Regions from separate parts of the Exiguobacterium sp. s128 genome, predicted to be linked through region 2. Evidence: predicted binding sites of a transcription regulator. Region 2 holds the regulator's gene; each other region holds the start of a gene.
What was found. Region 2 encodes LexA, which represses DNA repair genes until DNA is damaged. Its sites were predicted from a motif close to CGAACATATGTTCG; they were not measured.
Positions count from the first base shown of each region.

Region 1: a site for LexA is predicted at 1,669-1,682, ahead of uvrB (excinuclease ABC subunit UvrB). Genes of this name have one in related genera too.
Region 3: a site for LexA is predicted at 1,371-1,384, ahead of KNQ13_RS09510 (NUMOD4 domain-containing protein). Genes of this name have one in related genera too.

Region 1 is NZ_JACSMT010000004.1:82,103-85,388, reverse strand. It holds gene uvrB (excinuclease ABC subunit UvrB) at 1-1,615, opposite strand, end outside; gene KNQ13_RS03010 (PDZ domain-containing protein) at 1,781-2,944, opposite strand; gene KNQ13_RS03005 (S41 family peptidase) at 2,964-3,286, opposite strand, start outside.
Region 2 is NZ_JACSMT010000007.1:16,097-19,382, forward strand. It holds gene glpK (glycerol kinase GlpK) at 1-154, opposite strand, end outside; gene KNQ13_RS04595 (MIP/aquaporin family protein) at 198-899, opposite strand; gene KNQ13_RS04600 (metal-binding protein) at 1,085-1,555, opposite strand; gene lexA (transcriptional repressor LexA) at 1,586-2,200, opposite strand; gene yneA (cell division suppressor protein YneA) at 2,411-2,698, shown strand; gene KNQ13_RS04615 (YneB family resolvase-like protein) at 2,744-3,286, shown strand, end outside.
Region 3 is NZ_JACSMT010000021.1:22,969-26,254, forward strand. It holds gene KNQ13_RS09495 (hypothetical protein) at 1-196, shown strand, start outside; gene KNQ13_RS09500 (hypothetical protein) at 435-731, opposite strand; gene KNQ13_RS09505 (DEAD/DEAH box helicase family protein) at 728-1,312, opposite strand; gene KNQ13_RS09510 (NUMOD4 domain-containing protein) at 1,449-1,973, shown strand; gene KNQ13_RS09515 (methyl-accepting chemotaxis protein) at 2,017-3,286, opposite strand, start outside.

The DNA of each region.
Region 1 (3,286 bases), on a different contig from region 2:
CTCGTCCAATCGTCTGAATCAGTGACCGTTCCGACCGTAGGAACCCTTCTTTATCGGCATCGAGGATCGTCACGAGCGAGACTTCCGGAATGTCGAGTCCTTCTCGCAACAAGTTGATGCCGACGAGAACATCGTATTTCCCAAGCCGCAAGTCCCGAATGATTTCGATCCGTTCGAGTGTCTTGATTTCGGAGTGCATATAGTTGACTTTGACACCATGTTCTTTCAGATAATCCGTTAAGTCCTCTGACATCTTTTTCGTCAATGTCGTCACGAGGACCCGTTCATTTTTTGCGACCCGTTCCCGAATATTATCCATCAAGTAGTCGATTTGACCCGTGATCGGATGAATTTCAATCGTCGGATCGACAAGTCCCGTCGGACGGATGATCTGTTCGACCATCTCTTTTGTATGTTCGATTTCGTAAGGTCCCGGTGTCGCCGAAATATAGATCGCTTGACTGACCTTCTCTTCAAACTCTTCAAAACGTAGCGGACGGTTATCTTTTGCTGAGGGCAGACGGAAACCATGTTCGACGAGCACTTGCTTCCGTGCCTGATCCCCATTGTACATACCACGGATTTGCGGCAAGGTGACGTGTGATTCATCAGCAATCAGTAAAAAATCCTTCGGGAAATAATCAATCAACGTGTATGGTGTCGATCCAGGTGGCATCAAGTTCAAATGACGGGAATAGTTTTCAATCCCGGAACAGTAGCCCATCTCGCGCATCATCTCAAGATCGTAGTTCGTCCGTTGTTCGAGCCGCTGGGCTTCAAGCAACATCCCGTCTTCGCGCATCTTCGCGAGTTGCGTCTCGAGTTCCGCCTCAATATTCGTGATTGCTTTTTGGAGACGGGTATCCCCCGTCACGAAGTGGGATGCCGGGAAAATCGAGATATGTTCCCGGTCAGCAATGATTTCGCCCGTCAAGGGATCCATGTCCCGAATCCGTTCGATCTCATCGCCAAAAAATTCAACCCGGACACACTGTTCGTCACGCGATGCCGGGAAAATCTCAACGACGTCCCCGCGGACACGAAACCGCCCCCGTTGGAAATCGATATCGTTCCGTTCATATTGAATGTCGATCAAGCGGCGTAACATTTCATTACGCCCCATCTCGTTGCCGACACGAAGCGACAAGACATGGTTGTTGTACTCTTCCGGATTACCAAGACCATAGATACAAGACACCGACGCGACGATTAATACGTCTTCCCGCTCAAATAGTGAGGACGTCGCCGAGTGACGGAGTTTATCGATCTCATCATTGATCGAGGAATCCTTTTCAATGAACGTATCCGTCGATGGGACGTATGCTTCCGGCTGGTAATAATCATAAAAACTGACGAAATATTCGACGGCGTTATTTGGGAAGAACTCTTTGAACTCCGAATAAAGCTGACCGGCCAGCGTCTTATTGTGCGCCAGGACCAATGTTGGTTTTTTGATCTCGTTGATGACATTCGAGACGGTGAACGTTTTCCCTGTTCCCGTCGCTCCAAGTAACGTCTGATGGCGTTCACCATTTTTGACACCTGCAATTAGTTTTTCGATTGCCGTCGGTTGGTCGCCACCGGGCTCAAACGGTGATACTAACTCAAAATCCATCGTATTCTTCCCCCTCATCCAGTAAAAAAATCTATTTTTATTGTATCACTTTACGAACAAACATTCGATTATGAAGTACTCTTTTTAGAAGTTACCCGTTTTTCGCCAAAAGAAAAAGTCCAGCTGGTTAGCTGAACTGTTTTCGTCTGCAGATTCTGATCTCGATCATTGAAGCATCCGGATTTTCGTCCGTTTGTTCCCCGGCTCACTGACGAATACGATTCCGAGATCATGATGATCCTGTTCGTAAAAGGCACGCTGGGCAAAACGGACGTCTCCGTTATGATTCATCACTTCAAGACGGAGATACGGTTTATGTCGTTGAATCGCTTCATAAAATGCCTTCTCTGATTCGACGAACTCCCCATTGACTTTATAAATCGCTTCCCCCGGGACAAGACCCATCTCGGACGCCGGTTTTTCCGGAAGTGTTCCGAGGATGACGACACCCCGTTTTCCGTTGAGGAACACTGGCGTCTGCGAACGGTTCCAGCGTTTCGTCCGCTGATGGAGCACGATATGGACGAGGAGCAAGACAGGTAAGCCGTACAGCCAAGCGGCTTGTCCGGTCAGAAAGGCACCTAATGCAAGAACGACCGCTAACAAGAAGCTGATCAGACGCCCTTGAACAAGCGGGCGCATCAATTGTGCCGGCAATTGACCCGTAAAGAGGAAACTGAATCCGATCGGCAGGAAGACGACCACTGGAACGAACTCCGGAAACGTCCACTGCGGAATCCACTGTTCGAGACTACTGCCCGGAACGAGGACGACAAGCGGAATCAGCCACAATTTATTGGACGCCAGCCCACCGATATAACGGCCCCGTTTCGACAGGACAAGTGACGGTGATAAGTTTTTCTCCCCGCGCCAGACGAGTAACATCAGTTCGGCCGCCAGTGACAAAGCAGCAAGCAGCAACCAATGCGTCACGCTGACCTCACTCAGACCATCGATTCGGTCGTCGGCCACGAACCAGGTCAGACCCGCCAAGACCACGAGCGGCCAAAGCGGTAAATTAAACCGGACGACTCCTGTTAGTAAGATCAGGAATGTCAGAACGGTAAATGCCATCAGAAATTCTGACGAAACCGTCAGCTTGAGACTGAGACTGATGACGGATAAGACGAGACCGACCACTAGTCCCGGGACAAGCGTTTCGAATACATCGGTCCGCTTGCTCCGGGTACGTGACCGAAACAGATTCCGTTCGCGTTTGACACGCCGCATACTGAGTAAAAAACTGACCAGAATTGCTAACCATAAGATCGGACTAACGAAGAAACTAATCGCTGTCCAACCGATTCCATCGAGTAATTCCACGCCCATTCAGACCTCTTTCTGTGAGTTATTGCGCAGCGACTTCAAGCGCCTTGATCCGTTGTACATCATTTTTTTGATCTTCGAGTTTCTTCAGCAGACGTGTTTCCATCTCAGCTGCCGTCACTGGATCGATGTTTCCTGTCGCGTCCAGCTTCGCATCCTTCTGCAAGCGCTCGACGGCCTGCTTCATCGTATCGCCGAAATATCCTTTCTGTCCTTTTGGATCAAAGCCGATTGCTTCGAGGACCAGATGGGCATTTTCAACAGGTTTTCCATAATCACCGCTCGCTAACGTCTTGTCATCCGTCAAAATCTTCGTCACGTTGAAGTAATCCGGTTGTTTGACTT
Region 2 (3,286 bases):
TTTCGTTGGCATCATGTTCGACCCAACCTGGTTGTGGGAAATATTGTTTGAATTCACGTTGTGCGGAGTTGACGATATGACCATCATGATCAAAGATGATGGCGCGTGAGCTTGTTGTACCTTGGTCGAGTGCTAAGATATACTTGTTTTCCATTCTGAAATCCCCCTTGAAATGTGAGTTGAAATCCGTCAGTTAATTAAAAGAGCATTTGATGAAGGAAGACGGCAATCGCGCCACCGATGAATGGTCCGACGACCGGAATCCAAGAATAACCCCAATCCGATGAACCTTTTCCTTTGATTGGTAAGATGGCGTGCGCAATCCGTGGACCGAGGTCACGAGCTGGGTTGATGGCATAACCTGTCGTACCACCAAGCGATAGACCGATGACGACAACAAGTAGACCAACGATTAACGGGTTTAACCCATCGGCGAACGAGTTTGCGCCAAACGCTAGAATTCCGAAAACCAAGACGAACGTTCCGATAATCTCAGAAACAAGATTTGATCCGGTATGACGGATAGCTGGTCCTGTTGCAAAGACACCTAATTTTGCAGCTTGGTCATCTGTCGCTTCAAAATGTTTCATGTAATGAAGCCAAACGAGTACCGCACCGATAAAGGCTCCGATTAACTGAGCAGCGATGTAGACGGGTACATCTGCCCATGGTAAATCAGAGTTTAACGCTAGCGACAAAGTGACCGCTGGATTAAGGTGGGCACCACTGGCGGCTGCAACATAAACTGCAGTCATGACGGCGAGACCCCAAGCAAATGTGATGACGATCCAGCCGCTGTTCTCAGATTTCGTCTTTTTCAAGACAACCCCTGCAACGACCCCATCACCGAGCAAAATCAGAATCATCGTTCCAATCAGCTCACTAGTAAAGTTACTCATGCAAAAACCCTCCCTTTGGATTGAAGCAAATATTGGCCTTTCCATTTAAACCTACATCTAAATGATAACGTTTTCAATACAATTAATTGCAATTCGGAAATGAAATTTCCTTAATTTATGTTTAAAAATATGAAAAATGGATATTAAAAAACCCTTTGTTCATTTTTACGATGAACGAAGGGTTTTCAGCGACGCTTTTTTCGCTTCTTTTTTGTTCGAAAGAAGCTGCTAGAGTGATCGAGAACGATATGTATCGTACTGGCGGCGATGATGCCGATGATGAAAGCGGGCATCGCTTCAAACCAAAGATCGACCGTCTCCGAGGCGATGATTTTGGTATACAGCGCCAAAAACAGCAAAGGAATGACGAAAGCAGCACTGTATAACAGTCGGATGATATCACCGATGATCAAACCATGTGACCAGATCGAGCGATGCGGCATGATTTTGACGTACGGCATCCAAAGCACTCGAAACGGTCCGAGACGATAATAGGGCTCCGATTTTAAGTCCAAGTCAGGAGAGAGCCAAAGTGTGCCGACAGTAATGCCGACAGCAGTAGGTAACCAATCCGTCTGCTGTGTTGCGACCGAATACGCAACGTAACCTGCCAAGGCGACGGTATTGACCGTATCATGTACGTTTCCAGAAGGCATAAAAAAAGACCAGCTGAGCTGGTCCCTCACTTAGTGGATCGTCCGGTATACGCCAATGACCTTGCCAAGAATCGAGACATTATCGAAATACATCGGGTCCATCGAATCGTTTTCTGGTTGGAGACGCACTTGTTGATCTTCTAAGAAGAACCGTTTAACTGTCGCTTCGCTATCTTCGGTCATAGCAACGACGATTTCACCGTTTTCTGCCGTGTTCTGTTGACGTACGATGACACGGTCACCGTCAAGAATCCCTGCGTTAATCATCGATTCACCGTCGATTGTCAACATGAAGACGTTTTCGTTCCCGACGTAGTGAGCCGGAAGCGGGAAATGTTCTTCGATGTTTTCGATTGCTGTAATCGGAAATCCAGCGGTTACTTTCCCGATGACGGGAATGTGCACGATCGCTTCGTGATCATCTTCAGGTTTATCAACCAATATCTCAATCGCACGTGGTTTTGTCGGGTCACGGCGAATCAGTCCGCGTTTTTCTAGACGATCCAAATGACCGTGTACCGTTGAGCTTGAAGCAAGACCAACAGCTTCACCGATTTCACGAACTGAAGGTGGATACCCTTTCAGTTTCACTTGAGCGACGATATAATCAAGGATTTCTTGTTGTCGTTTCGACATTTTCCGCATATGAATTGCCACCTCTTTTCGGAATGGTTTTTTGAAGGATAATAAGAATACATGTTTCTAAAATCACTATAACATAGAACAAATGAGCGTACAAACAATTGTTCGACATTTTGTGTTGACCGAACACTGGTTCTTGGTTTATGATGAGTTATGCGAACAATTGTTCCGGGAACATCTATTCTAAATCATTTTAATTTGGAGGGATTCATCATGATGCATACGATTCGTACCCATGCCTTTTCCATTGTTTTTTATACGCTCAGCCTTGCTTTCATTCTTTTCCTTTTAACACCTCGACCGGACGAAAAGGTCGATCAACTCCTGACTGCTTCTGTCACTGTCGATCAAAATGCGACAGTCGAACAAGTTGCCGAAGTTTACAATGACGGTTCGATGACGGATCAAGAATATGTCGAGTGGTTGATTGAGAATAATGAACTGAAGACGACTCATGTCATTTCGAAAAACAAAATCGTTGTACCAATCGCGCAACAGTGACAAACTGTAAAAGTTGTTATTGAACGAACAGGGGTGTGAAGTAGTATGAGAGTCGTAATCTACTGTCGCGTCTCGACGGAAAAAGAAGCACAGGATAGCTCGCTTGAGCGGCAAAGATCAGAACTGTCGGGACTCGCTGCAACAAAAGAATTTGAAGTCGTGGATATCATCACGGAAAAAGAAAGTGGTTATGACGTCGATCGGGAAGGGATGTTAACTGTTCTTGACTACGTGACGCGTCAAACGGTCGACGCTGTTCTTGTGACGGACGATACACGAATTGGACGTGGGAATGCGAAGATTGCGATTTTGCATACGTTTCGAAAACATCATGTCCAACTGATGACGATGGAATCAGACGGCGAGTATAAATTGGCCGATGCCGAAGCGATGGTTCTTGAGATCGTCTCGCTTGTCGAAGAGTACCAACGCAAATTGCATAATGCAAAAATTGCTCGTGGTATGCGACGGGCGGTCGAAAATGGATTCCGTCCCGAACAGAACCTCAATCGCCAAGGTGAGAATGCAGGCCGGAGCCGAAAAGAAGTACCGATTGAAGAAATCGTCCGATTACGTGACTTAGGACTG
Region 3 (3,286 bases), on a different contig from region 2:
GCAACTCAGCTATGACGCACTTGATCCGACTGACCGAGCGGGGTACATCGAAGAAGCATTGACGGTCATCGTCGCGTATCTGGCCCGAACGTTGTTATTACCGTTCGTGATGGGACGGGACGGAGAAGCAGCGGTTTGGCTCGGGAATGGCTTTCATGCGGACGGACCGGTCTTTCGACGTGACTTGATGCATTGAAGTGGGGAAAATCATTAAACAAAGTGAGCCAAGAATCGTCTTTCCTCCGCTCGCTTTTCTCAGGCGGAACGCAAGCCGCGGTCGTCCCCCTGACGACCGGGTTTCGCCTGTTCCTGACGGAAGCACGCTTCCTTTTCCTGTAGAAGTCGAGTGGAGTCGACGATTCTTTTGAATAAACAAAAATAAAACCGTCTCTTCAGAAAACGTGCTTCTGAAGAGACGGTTTTTCGTGTCCGGATTACGGTTCTGAGATGCCGTTTGCGAGTAACAGCAAAAAGGTGATGACGGATAACGATAGTAAAAAGGCAATGTTCGCCAAGATGCTAAACCATTTGACGTAGCTGTTCTCCGATCGAAGCCCAAGCACCAGCGAAACGATATACCCGATTCCGACCAAGATGTTGAGACCGATCGGCACCCACAGGCTGAGATTCGGGAAAAACCGTCCGCTCAGTAAATAGGACGTCAACATATTAAACAGCAGCAAACCGAGCGTCAAGAAGACCGGAAAATACGTCTGCTTGGATTGATTCATCGTTCGACCAGATTCGTCGACCAGTTAAAGTGTCGGCAAATCGTCTCGGCACTTTCGCCGGCCGAACGCCCCTCGGTATCAAGGCGGAGATAGTTGGGATACGGCAGTTCCCCTGGAAGCGAATGCGTCCGGTACTGTTCGGCGGTTTCAAGCAAGTTGGCTTCCGACGCGGCGATGTCCCGTTTCGTGAACTTATGGAGTAAACGGTTCTCAGTCTGGTTCCGGGCCAGACGGGTGGACATTTCAGCTTCCAGTTCAACGATGAAGACTTCGGCACCGGCCTCTTCAAACAGTTGAACGGTCTCTTCGATGAATTCGATGCCGCCGTCTTCGACGCCAAACAAGCATAAAAACGTAAAAATGACGCCTTCGAGATCACTGACCGCCATTTCCTTGAACATTTCCCGCCGGATCAAGTCCTTCAGCTTATGATGCGCCGGTTTCGTGAAATCAAAATACGGATGCAACAAGTCGATCGTCTGATGGTTATGGAATAATTTCATGCCCGTTTTTTGTTCGAGTTCCTGACCAATCGTCATTTTGCCGACCGCTTGCGGACCGAGTAACATAACAAACTTCATCCTGACACCTCTTCCTTTTTTTGTTAATACTAGCACAGAAAAACGGAGTGTTCACATTAGAACGTTTGTTCGCAAAATGGTATAATGACAGTAGGAAGTGTTGTCGTTTTAGGACCGAATGGAGGTCATTGATTATATGGAACATTGGAAGGCAGTACAGGGCTATGCAGGCATGTATCAAGTCTCAACATCAGGGAACGTCCGGTCGCTCGACCGGACCATCGAGACGAGTCGTGGTGTCAAACAACGGCGGCAAGGTGTTGTGTTGCGCCCACGGATCAATCAAGAAGGTTACCGGAAAGTGACGTTGTACAAACAAGGACGCGGGGAACGGTTTTATGTCGCCGAGCTTGTCGCCAAAGCGTTTCTCGATTCCGAGGCCACGCACGACCGGATTATCCGGGCGGACGGTGATCGTGTAAACGATCAGATCGATAATCTGACCGTCAAACCGTCGACGACTCAAGCGTATGCATCGCTCCTCGACGAGTTCGACCTGTTATTGACGCAACACATCGAATTGTCGCCGCGGCAGATCCGGGACATTCGGCGTCGCTATCAAACCGGGCTTTCGATTCGCCGGTTGGCGTTGACCTATCAGGTGACGGAAAATCGGATTCGCAACATCATCGATAAGAAGGAAGCCCAGTATATTAGTTAAACAACAAACAGACCCTGTGCTGAGGCACGGGGTCTGTTTGTCTTTAATGGGACGGACCAACAATCGTCCGGTTGAGGGACTCGATTTGTTCCCCGATGATGTGACCATGTGACTTTAGTTCACGTTGTCGTTCGCTGTTCGCTTGAATATTGGTTTCAAGAGCCTGACTGTAGGTAGTCAATTCCAGCAAAATCGTCTGAATCAGCTGGAAATGTTCCCGGATTCGCGGTTGCAACGAATGGACCAGTGTCCGGTCCGTCTCGACCTGAACGAGTGAGGCTTCAATCAGTTGGGCATTATGCAGAACGGAAACCATCTGTCGAGTGCTTTGTTCAAGCTGTTTGTGGGTCGTCTCGATTTGTGTCGTCATCTGCAAGACATCTTGTTCGATCTGCCCGATGCTGGCCGTCAAATCGCGATTGGCTTGATTGATCTGATCGATGCTCCGTTTGATATCGAGCGCAAGCGACTCGACTTCTTTGGCGACGATGACGAAACCGCGGCCTTCTTCGCCGGCGCGGGTTGCTTCGATCAAGGCGTTGAGCGATAAGCGTCGTGTCGCTTCCGCTACTTGTTGGATGTAACGGATCGATGCGTTCATTTGCTGATTGCGTACCGTTGCGTCTTCAAGCGAGTGTGACGTCTTCGACGACAAAGTTTGCAGCAACGTCGTATCTTGTTGCAACGACTCAAGGATTTGATGACTGGACGTTGCTGCGTCATTAAAGGTGATGACCCGTTGGTGACTGGTCTGAATCGATTGATCCATCGTCGCGAGTGCATCGATCGAGGTCGTAAGGGATCGGCTCGATTCTTCGACAATCTGCTCCATCTGAGTCGACTGGTCCGTCAAAGACGTCGCCACCTGATGAACGGCAAGGACGGATGCATCAATCGAGTCGAGCTGTGCGGAAAAACCGGGTTGCGTCGCTTCGAGTCGTTCGCTCGCAATCGCGATTTCTTGCGTTAAGGTTCCGACTTGCTGCATCAGTTGATTGTATTGATGGGTCAGTTGCTGTAATTCAAAGGTCGTCGAGTGGATCTGGATCGGTTGATAGGTTCGTCTCGCATAGGCCTCCTCGATTTTTAACGAGAGGACGGACAAGGGCGCCAGTTGTTTTTTGATACGGGCGCGGATCAACAGGCTGACGAAACACAGGACGATGATTCCGAGCACACCGAGTTTCAAGGCGAGTGCTTTAGCAGGCGCGACCAATCGTGCTTGATCGACCGATAAAAACAACACATCATTGACTTCTGGAATCGACATGGCGAGAACGAATCGATCGTTACTCGTAAACGTCATCACGCGT